3 regions of the Serratia sp. AR11 genome follow, and region 2 is predicted to be linked to each of the others. Evidence: riboswitches for the same ligand, from Rfam matches in the RefSeq annotation. Region 2 holds a riboswitch; each other region holds the start of a gene.
What was found. A riboswitch is a leader RNA that binds a small molecule or an ion and turns the genes downstream of it on or off. The one in region 2 is predicted to bind thiamine pyrophosphate.
Positions count from the first base shown of each region.

Region 1: another riboswitch for thiamine pyrophosphate. It lies ahead of thiM (hydroxyethylthiazole kinase); the one in region 2 lies ahead of tenA (thiaminase II).
Region 3: another riboswitch for thiamine pyrophosphate. It lies ahead of thiC (phosphomethylpyrimidine synthase ThiC); the one in region 2 lies ahead of tenA (thiaminase II).

Region 1 is NZ_CM150739.1:4,059,686-4,062,961, forward strand. Features, by position in the region: gene ACSOSI_RS19095 (inhibitor of vertebrate lysozyme family protein) at 1-48, opposite strand, end outside; gene thiD (bifunctional hydroxymethylpyrimidine kinase/phosphomethylpyrimidine kinase) at 135-935, opposite strand; gene thiM (hydroxyethylthiazole kinase) at 932-1,726, opposite strand; TPP riboswitch at 1,763-1,854, opposite strand; gene ACSOSI_RS19110 (GNAT family N-acetyltransferase) at 1,923-2,348, shown strand; gene ACSOSI_RS19115 (MFS transporter) at 2,390-3,276, opposite strand, start outside.
Region 2 is NZ_CM150739.1:3,545,168-3,548,443, reverse strand. Features, by position in the region: gene ACSOSI_RS16770 (ABC transporter permease) at 1-152, opposite strand, end outside; gene ACSOSI_RS16765 (ABC transporter ATP-binding protein) at 149-904, opposite strand; gene tenA (thiaminase II) at 901-1,581, opposite strand; TPP riboswitch at 1,644-1,746, opposite strand; gene ACSOSI_RS16755 (LLM class flavin-dependent oxidoreductase) at 1,917-2,939, shown strand; gene ACSOSI_RS16750 (GlxA family transcriptional regulator) at 3,017-3,276, shown strand, end outside.
Region 3 is NZ_CM150739.1:296,651-299,926, forward strand. Features, by position in the region: gene thiC (phosphomethylpyrimidine synthase ThiC) at 1-1,635, opposite strand, end outside; TPP riboswitch at 1,751-1,875, opposite strand; gene ACSOSI_RS01370 (Rsd/AlgQ family anti-sigma factor) at 1,915-2,418, opposite strand; gene nudC (NAD(+) diphosphatase) at 2,518-3,276, shown strand, end outside.

The sequences.
Region 1 (3,276 bases), 510 kb from region 2:
GAGTAACGCGCCGAAGATGGCGCCGCGAAGTGCGTTTTGTCCTGTCATGGCCTTCTCCCTTGATTGAATTCGATCGCACCCGGCCAAAACCGGGCCTGAATCTAGTCAGACCACAGCACGGCTAAAAAGTTGACTCACCACCAGGCGTGAAAATGATGCACCGGCCCGATGCCGTGCCCCACTTCCAGCGTATCGGCCTGCTGCAAGGCTTTTTGCAGATAATCCTTGGCGGCAGCGACCGTACCTGCCCAGTCGTCGTGGCGCGGACGCAGCGCGGCCAATGCAGCAGACAGCGTGCAGCCGGTGCCGTGCGTATGGCGGGTCGCTACGCGGGGTGCAGTAAAGCGTTGCTCCTGCCCCACACTGAACAGCCAGTCCGGGCTTTCACTTTCGCTGAGATGGCCGCCCTTCATCAGTACCGCCTGGCAGCCCATCGCCAACAGTGCCCGCCCCTGTTCACGCATCTGGCTTTCGTTTTCCGCCGGGGCACATTCCAGCAGGGCCGCAGCTTCCGGCAGGTTCGGCGTGATGATCGACACCAGCGGCAACAGTTCGCGGCGAATCGACTCCACCGCCTCCGGTGCCAGCAAAGGATCACCGCTTTTCGCCAGCATCACCGTATCCAGCACCACAAACGACGGCTGATAGTGACGTAAACGCTCCGCCACCGCCTGCACAATGTCGGCGTTGGCCAGCATGCCAATCTTGGTGCTGTCGATACGCAGATCGCTGAACACGGAATCAAGTTGAGCGGCGACAAAAGCCGGCTCGATGTTATACACCGACTGCACGCCGCGGGTGTTTTGTGCCACCAGCGCGGTGATCACGGAGGCGCCATAGGCCCCTAGCGCGGAGAAGGCTTTCAGGTCGGCCTGGATACCGGCCCCACCGCTCGGATCGGTCCCGGCGATGGTCAACGCGTTAATCCGTTTCATTGCAGATCCTCCGGACGCAGTTGGTAAAGAGCATCGAGAAACGCCGGGGTGAAACTGCCCGGCCCAGCCGCGCCACGCGTCGCCCGCTCACCGCAAAGTGACATCACCCGGCAGGCGGTGGCTACGTTGTCCAGCCGATCGCCCGGCAGGCTGCAGAATGCCGCCACCACGGCCGAAAGCGCACAACCGGTGCCCACCACTCGCGTCATCAGCACGTCCCCTCCGGCGACCGCCCAGTCACGCTGGCCATCGGTGATGTAATCCACCACGCCGGTCACTGCCACTATCGCCCCGCTGAGCCGCGCCAGTTCACGCGCCGCCGGTAACGCCGCCAGTGAATCGTCAGCGCTGTCGACGCCGCGACCGTTCGCCTGCAAGCCACTCAGCGCCATGATCTCAGAGGCATTGCCGCGGATCGCCGCCGGCTTTTCCCCCAGCAAACGCTGGGCAAATGCAGTGCGATACACCAGCCCGCCGACGGCGACCGGATCCAGCGTCCAGGGGGTGCCCGCCGCATTGGCGGCCTCTACCGCTGCCAGCATGGATTCGGCCCGCGAGGCATTGAGGGTGCCAATATTGACCAGCAAAGCATCCGCCAGCCGGCTGAACTGTGCCGCTTCGGTCGGTTCCACCACCATCGCAGGGGAAGCGCCGAGCGCCAGCAACACGTTAGCCGTCAGTTCCTGCACCACTTCGTTGGTCAGGCAATGAATCAAGGGGGATTGGCGTTTAAATTGGGTCAAACAAGCCGCGGCGTGAGCGCCGGGTAAAGCATCAGGTCGAGTGAACATATTCCTCCCAACCGGCGTTCAAGAAGGCGGGTACCGGTGGGGGCACCGAGACTTCCCTACGCTGGCATAATCCAGATCAGGTAATACGGGTAAAATCTCAGCCCCTAGAGGCACCCCGAGTCAAGACGGCCATTATTGGGGTTGCCGCCGGTGAGGTCAATCGCGCTATAGTGTCAAAAAATAAAAAGGAGACGCCATGCAAATAAGAAAATACCAGGAAGCCGACCGTCCGTTCCTGCGCACCCTGTATCTGGCATCGCGCAAAGCAGCGTTCCCCTGGCGTGATACCGAAGATTACCGACTGGAAGATTTCGATCGTTCGACACTGGGCGAGGATATTTGGGTGGCGGAAGAAAGGGGAAAGCGACTGGGGTTTGTCTCGATTTATCGTCAGGATAACTTTATTCACAATCTGTATGTCGACCCTCACCTGCCGCCCCTGGGCGTCGGCAGCGCGCTGTTGCAGGCAGCGGAGCAGACGTTTACCGCCACCGGCTCGCTGAAATGTCTGGTCAAGAATGAGAAGGCGCTGGCGTTTTACCATAAACACGGCTGGCGGACGATCGCCACCGGCAATGACGGCGCGGAAGACTATTACCTGATGCACTCGCCGACCAAGTAAGGGCACGGCATGCTGTACCGTGCCCATCCATAGTCCTCAAATCAGGCGGCAGAAACCGCCGGGGTCAATTTGCCGCGTGCGCGGATATTTCTAACCAACAACCCTGACACGATGATCCCGGCGCAGGCAAACATGCCCATCAGGCCGAAGACAATCTTGTAGCCGGTTAGTCCGGGGAAGGCATCGAGAATATGGCCGTACAGGCTGAAGCAAAACATCGCCGGGGCGTAACCGATAAAACTGCCTAGCGCCATCGCCGCACCGGTGTGTTCCTCATCAATCCCCGCCTCACCGATCGGTGCGAAGAACACTGCACGTTGGGTAAAGACCACCGCACCAAATCCCAGCGTACAGGCCATGCCCAGATAGACCGGCATTTGCTCATGCGGCAATAGGATCAATAATGCCAGCGCAATGGCGCTGATAATAAAGGTGTAGAATAAATATTTGCTGGGGGATTTTAATACTTTGTCCGCAATCAACCCGCCAATAGGTCCACCCACCATTTTTAGGCAATACTGATTAATGATCCCATAGGCCCCAACCAGTGCAATCGGTAATGCATAGACATGGCTCAGGAAAGGAATAAAGAACGTCAGCCCACAATACACCGCATAAACACAGAAAACGCTGAAGGCAATCAGCCAGACCGTTTTATTTTTTAATACGCTGCTCATGCCCGGTTTTTTATCAACCGGCAATGCGCTTTTCGATGGTGTTTTCTCCTCCGGGCTTTCCTTCATCACTAACAGAATAATAATCCCGACGATAATGGCGATCGCTGAATAAAACAGTATCCCAACCTTGAAGCCAAGGTAGCCGCTGCCAAAAGCGGTAAACAACGCCAGTGCGGAAAACGCCACCACGGTATCCACCACGCCACGACCGGTTTCGAAAAAGCCGAACAGCCGCCCCTGCTGGGTATTAT
Region 2 (3,276 bases):
TTCCACAGCGCCTGCGCGACTGAGGTGGGTGAAGGCAGCAGAAAAGCCGGAATATCACCCAGAGTGACCAGTCCCCACAGCAATAGCAGGCCGGCAAACACCGTCAGGCTGCGGCGCATCCGCGACAGACGGCTTTCAATCTGTGGTTTCATCCGGCGGCCCTCACCAGTTGCAACAACAGCTCGCTCTGGCTTTTCAGCAGATGAGGATCGTCCGGTGCGCGCGGCGGCAAACCTTCGATAACATGGCTATCGTCAATACCGGCGGGATAGCGGGACAGTACCAGCAGGTGATGGCTGAGACGGCAGGCTTCCATTGGGTCGTGGGTAATCAGCAATACGGTGTGCTGCGCCAGCAGTTCGGCGGCCAGTTGCTGGATCATGGCGCGGGTAATGGTGTCCAGCGCCGAGAAAGGCTCATCCATCAGCACAATCGGCTGGCGTTCATACAGGGTACGGGCGATGGCGGTGCGCTGACGCATGCCACCGGACAGCGCAGCAGGCAAGGCATTGCCATAACCGCTCAGCCCCACGCGTTCCCGCAGGTGTTCCGCCCAAGCGCAATCGACCTTTTCACCGCGCAGCCGCGCGCCGAGGCTGATGTTCTGGTCAATGGTCAGCCACGGATAGAGCAAATCCTTTTGCCCCATATAAGCGATGCGCCCGGCAATCGGCAGGCCGTCACTGCCGGTCACCGAACCGGAGGTGGGTTTTTCCAGCCCGGCAATAATCTTCAACAGGCTGGTTTTCCCCGCGCCGCTGGCGCCGAGCAGGGCAACAAAACTGCCGCCTGCGATATCGAAGCTCAGCCGCTCAAAAATCACCTGCTGACCAAAGCGCAGGGTTAAATCCCGCACCTGAATACCCGGCCGAACGCCATGGTGTTGCGCGTTGCCTATACTCATTGGGCATTCAGCCCCATTTGCCAGAAGGCAGATTCCAGCCGGGTGGCGGTGGTGAAAATCTCTGACAGTTCGCCCAGGCGGCTTTCTGCACCGCGCTGACGGCCGACGTTTTCCAGCAGATCGATAGCGGCCTGCACCCCGGTCAGATAGCCCGGATCGCCATAGTTGCGGATCCACGAGGCGTAAGGGTTGCCCTCCATCACCGTGGCAGGGTCGCCCAGCAGCCGCAGGCCAATCTCGGCATAGCCGGCGACGCAGGGCAACAGCGCCGCCAGCAGGTCGAGAGCGTCCCCGGAGTGGCCGATATCGAGTACATAACGGGTGTAATTGAGGGTTTCTGCGGCTTCTGGCTCGGCGGCAATCTGCGGCTCGCTGAGGCCCCAGTCGGCGCAATAGGCCAGATGCAAAGGCAGCTCGGCGACAATCGCATTGAGCGAGGCGGTGGCCGTGCGCATCTCCGGCAGGGTGCGCAGTTTGCTGACCAGCAGGGCGTAGGCGCGGGCAAAGTGGATCAGGAACAGATAGTCCTGGGTCAGATAGCGGCGGAAAGCAGGTTCGGGTAGCGTACCGGCGGCCAGTTGCTGAATAAAGGGGTGAGCGACATAGTCCTGCCAGTGGCTACCGGCGCGCAGGCGCAGTTGGCCGTAGAGACCGTCGTCGAATTGGGGAGTAAACATGGGACCTCCAAAAGTGAGTGGAGATCCGGGCGCGCTGAGGTATGAACAGGCAATGACTGATAGCGTTATTGCCGACCCGTCCCTTCGCTGGCATGACCCAGATCAGGTTCAAAGGGTTCGGCTTGCGCCATCTCAGCCCATTACAGGACACCCCTCGGAGGAGCCTGTTATACGATATTTACTTTTTGATTACAATGTTTGGGCGGGGGGAAGCCTGGAGGATTTTCTCTGCCAAAAACGGTTCGTTTAGTGCGGTCGAAGACAATTTTTCTGGCCTGACAGGGGGCATATTTGTCACTGTAATCCGGTCATAATTGAACCTAAGGACACCACCCATGAAGAAAATTGGATTTCTCTCTTTTGGCCACTGGACGCCTTCGTCACAGTCGGGCACCCGTTCGGCCGGCGATGCGTTGCTGCAATCGATCGACCTGGCCGTCGCGGCAGAAGAGCTGGGGGCGGATGGGGCCTATTTCCGCGTGCATCACTTTGCACGCCAGCTTGGCTCGCCATTCCCGCTGTTGGCTGCCATCGGTGCCAAAACCCAGCGTATTGAGATTGGTACCGGCGTGATCGACATGCGCTATGAAAACCCGCTGTATATGGTTGAAGACGCCGGAGCCGCCGACCTGATTTCAGGTGGACGCTTGCAGCTTGGCATCAGCCGCGGTTCTCCCGAGCAGGTGATTGATGGCTGGCGTTACTTTGGTTACACGCCTGCGGACGGCGAGACCGAAGCCGATATGGCCCGCCGCCACACCGAAGTGCTGCTGGACGCGCTGCGCGGTGAAGGCTTTGCCGAACCCAGCCCGCAGCCGATGTTCCCTAATCCTCCCGGCCTGCTGCGCGTTGAACCCTTCTCTGCCGGGCTGCGGGATCGCATCTGGTGGGGTGCCAGCTCAGACGCTACGGCAGTTTGGGCCGCGAAGCTGGGGATGAACCTGCAAAGCTCGACGCTGAAAAACGACGAAACCGGCGAGCCGTTTCACGTGCAGCAGGCCAAACAGATCCGCGCTTACCGCGAGGCCTGGAAGTTGGCAGGGCATAAACGAGAGCCGCGTGTGTCGGTCAGCCGCAGCATTTTTGCGCTGATGAACCAGCAGGACCGCAGTTACTTCGGCAATAGCGGGCAGGAGGGCGATCAGGTGGGCTATATCGGCGATCAGACCCGGGCGATATTCGGCCGTAGTTATGCCGCCGAGCCAGAGCTGCTGATCAAACAGCTGGCGCAGGACGAAGCCATTGCCGAAGCGGATACCTTGCTGCTGACGGTGCCAAACCAGTTGGGCGTTGAGTATAACGCCCATGTGATTGAGTCGATCCTGAAGCATATTGCACCGGCGCTGGACTGGCGCTGATAAGTCGCGCACTGAAAGCCCGCCAGCCTCTCCGGTGGCGGGCTTGACTTATTTTGCTCATTTTGTATTTTAAGGACATGCATACCTTTCTGATTATCGTCCCCGAAGGGGGCATGTTATTCGAGTCGGCAGGCATCGCCGACATCCTGATGCAAGCCAACCGCTTGAGGCCCAACGACGCTCCGCTCTACCAGATGGCGATCGTCACCACCCAATCTCACCGGGTGGTACATGGGTCGTCCGGCTTGAATCTGTTGGCCGATCATCGTCTTTCAGATCTCGACCCAGAGCAGGAACGCGACACCATCATAGTGACCGGAAAAGGCGCGACCGAGGA
Region 3 (3,276 bases), 2.2 Mb from region 2:
CGCCTTGGACATGGCGTTATCGCGGATTTGCGCACCGGGGTGGCCTTTTGCCAGGTCGGCGGCGTGAGCGGCAATTTTGTAGGTGATCAGCCCCTGCTTGACGTCCTCTTTGTTCGGCAGCCCGAGATGCTCCTTTGGCGTGACGTAACACAGCATGGCGCAGCCGAACCAGCCGATCATCGCGGCCCCGATGCCGGAGGTAAAGTGATCATAACCCGGAGCGATATCGGTGGTTAGTGGGCCAAGAGTATAGAATGGTGCTTCGTGGCAGTGCTCCAGCTCCTCGGTCATGTTGCGGCGGATCATCTGCATCGGCACGTGGCCAGGGCCTTCGATCATCACCTGCACGTCATATTCCCAGGCAATTTTGGTCAACTCACCCAAGGTGTGCAGTTCGGCGAACTGTGCCTCGTCGTTGGCGTCCTGAATTGAGCCCGGCCGCAGGCCGTCGCCGAGGGAAAGAGAAACGTCATAGGCGGCGCAAATCTCACAGATTTCGCGGAAGTGCTGGTACAGGAAGTTTTCCTGATGATGTGACAGGCACCATTTGGCCATGATCGAACCGCCGCGGGAAACGATGCCGGTCAGGCGTTTGGCGGTCATCGGCACGTAGCGCAGCAGCACGCCGGCGTGAATGGTGAAGTAGTCAACCCCTTGCTCCGCCTGCTCCAGCAGCGTATCGCGGAACATTTCCCAGGTGAGGTTTTCCGCCACGCCGTTCACTTTCTCCAGCGCCTGATAGATAGGCACGGTGCCAATTGGCACCGGGCTGTTACGCAGGATCCATTCGCGGGTTTCGTGAATATAGCGGCCGGTAGACAGATCCATCACGGTATCCGCGCCCCAGCGGGTGGACCACACCAGTTTCTCGACCTCTTCCTCGATCGATGAGGTCACCGCCGAGTTGCCGATGTTGGCGTTAACCTTCACCAGGAAGTTACGGCCGATGATCATCGGTTCGGATTCCGGGTGGTTGATATTGGCGGGGATGATGGCGCGCCCGGCGGCGACTTCCTGGCGAACGAATTCCGGCGTGATGTTCTCCGGCAGGTTGGCCCCCCAACTTTGGCCAGGATGCTGGTGGCGTAATACCTCGCCACGGATGCGCTCGCGCCCCATGTTTTCGCGAATGGAGATAAATTCCATTTCTGGGGTGACGGTGCCGGCACGCGCGTAGTGCAACTGGGTCACGCATTGGCCCGGTTGTGCCTTGCGTGGCAACGGCAAATGTTCAAAGCGCAGGTGATCCAGGCCTTCATCGGCCAGGCGCTGCTGGGTGAAACCTGAACTGACGCCCTTGAGGGCTTCGGTATCACCGCGTTCAGCGATCCAACCGGCACGTAGCTTCGCCAGGCCGCTATGCACGTTGAGTTCTGATTGGGGATCACCGTAAGGGCCGGCAGTGTCGTACACCGGAATCGCTTCGTTTGGCTCGTACTTCGGGTTGTCCTTATCGCCACCGATCAGCGTCGGGCTGAGCTGAATTTCACGCATTGGCACCTGCAGATCACTACGTGAGCCCTGCAGATAGATCCGGCGTGAATTGGGGAAGGAAACGCCTTGCAGGGTGTTGATAAACTGCTGGGCTTCTTCGCGTTGCTCTTTACGAGCGCGGGGTTTGTTAACGTTAGACATAGCAAGTTCCTACCAGTGTGTTGGGTTGGGAAAGTTGCTTGTCTGGAGCTCGGAGGGAGTAATGATGCTGGCCAGCAAAGCAGGATTATCCCAAATCGGGGTCACCTGCCTGTGGCGATAGATTACTCTTGTTCCCTTCGCGGGTATTAACCCGATCAGGTTCCGCGGATCCCGAATTAACGGTCTCAGCCTGGCCAATTTGATGAACAAATCAGGCGCTAGGCACTCCGACAAGATGCCCTCCAGTATAGGAGGGATAATAAAAAAGACTACAAAATTTTAGCCGGCTGGATCCAGCGTTTTGTCCGGCTCAGCCTGCTGCCAGGTTTCAGCCGCCAGTTGGATCAGCCTGTCTTCAAGGGTAAAACGAGCCGCCAGCGTTTCACCGATATCGGACAACGCCTGATGTAATTCCAGACACAGGTCCTGATCGATATCCACTTCGGTATAGCGATCGTGGAAAGCCATGATCTGCTCGGTATTGGCCCACAGCTTGGGATAGATGTTGACCGCCAGAGACATTTTCGGACTGGATGCGCCTTCCACTTGCTTGATTATTCTGTCATAGATATGAAAATGGCCGGCGGAGAGATAATCCACCAAATTATGGCAAAAGTTCTCCAGCGCTTTTTCATTCAGCGGCGTATGCTTTTCTTTGTTAGGTTTAATGCCCACCAGGGCACAATAGGCGACCAGCAACTGCTTGCGTGCCTGAAGCCATTGATCTACTAATTCATTACTACCACCAACGCGCTGAGTCAGGCTTTCCAAACGGTTGAGCATGTTTGACTCCGTAAGTAATAAAACGTAACAGTAAGTTATTAAAATGTAACAAGGCCGATTTGTAGAGTGCCAGTGAAGCTGAGGTTGTGCAACAACGATATGGAACTTGCATTAACGGGTAATGAAAATGGCTGGTGGATCGTCAGCCATGAAAGCAAACTTTGGTTACCGAACGGTGAATTGCCGTGCGGTTTGGCCGCGTCATTTTCCCTGCAGGGAAGAATGGCTCGTGTTATTGGCGAATGGGAAGGATTGCCGGTCTGGCTGGTGCGCCACGCAATGCCGCAGGAGATGGGATCGGTACGCCAACTGTTAGAACTGGATCGCGGGCTGTTCCAGCTTGCCGGACGGGGCGTACAACTGGCCGAGTTTTACCGTTCCCATCGCTACTGCGGTTACTGCGGCCATGAAATGCATCTCAGCCGCACCGAAAGTGCCTGCCTGTGCGGCCACTGCCGGGAGCGCTACTACCCGCAGATCGCCCCCTGCGTGATCGTTGCCATTCGGCGTGACGATGAGATCCTGCTGGCGCAACATGTGCGCCATCGCGGCGGTATTCATACCGTACTGGCCGGCTTTGTCGAGGTTGGCGAAACGCTGGAGCAGGCGGCTGCACGCGAGGTGATGGAAGAAAGTAATATTGAAATCAAAAACCTGCGTTATGTCACCTCACAACCCTGGCCGTTCCCGCACTCGTTGATGATGGCCTTTATGGCCGATTACCACCGCGGCGAGATCCGTCACGATCCGAAAGAGCTGCTTAACGCCGGTTGGTACCGCTACGATCGGTTGCCGCTATTACCGCCGCCCGGCACGGTAGCGCGTCGCCTGATAGAGGACACCGTAGCCTTATGCCGT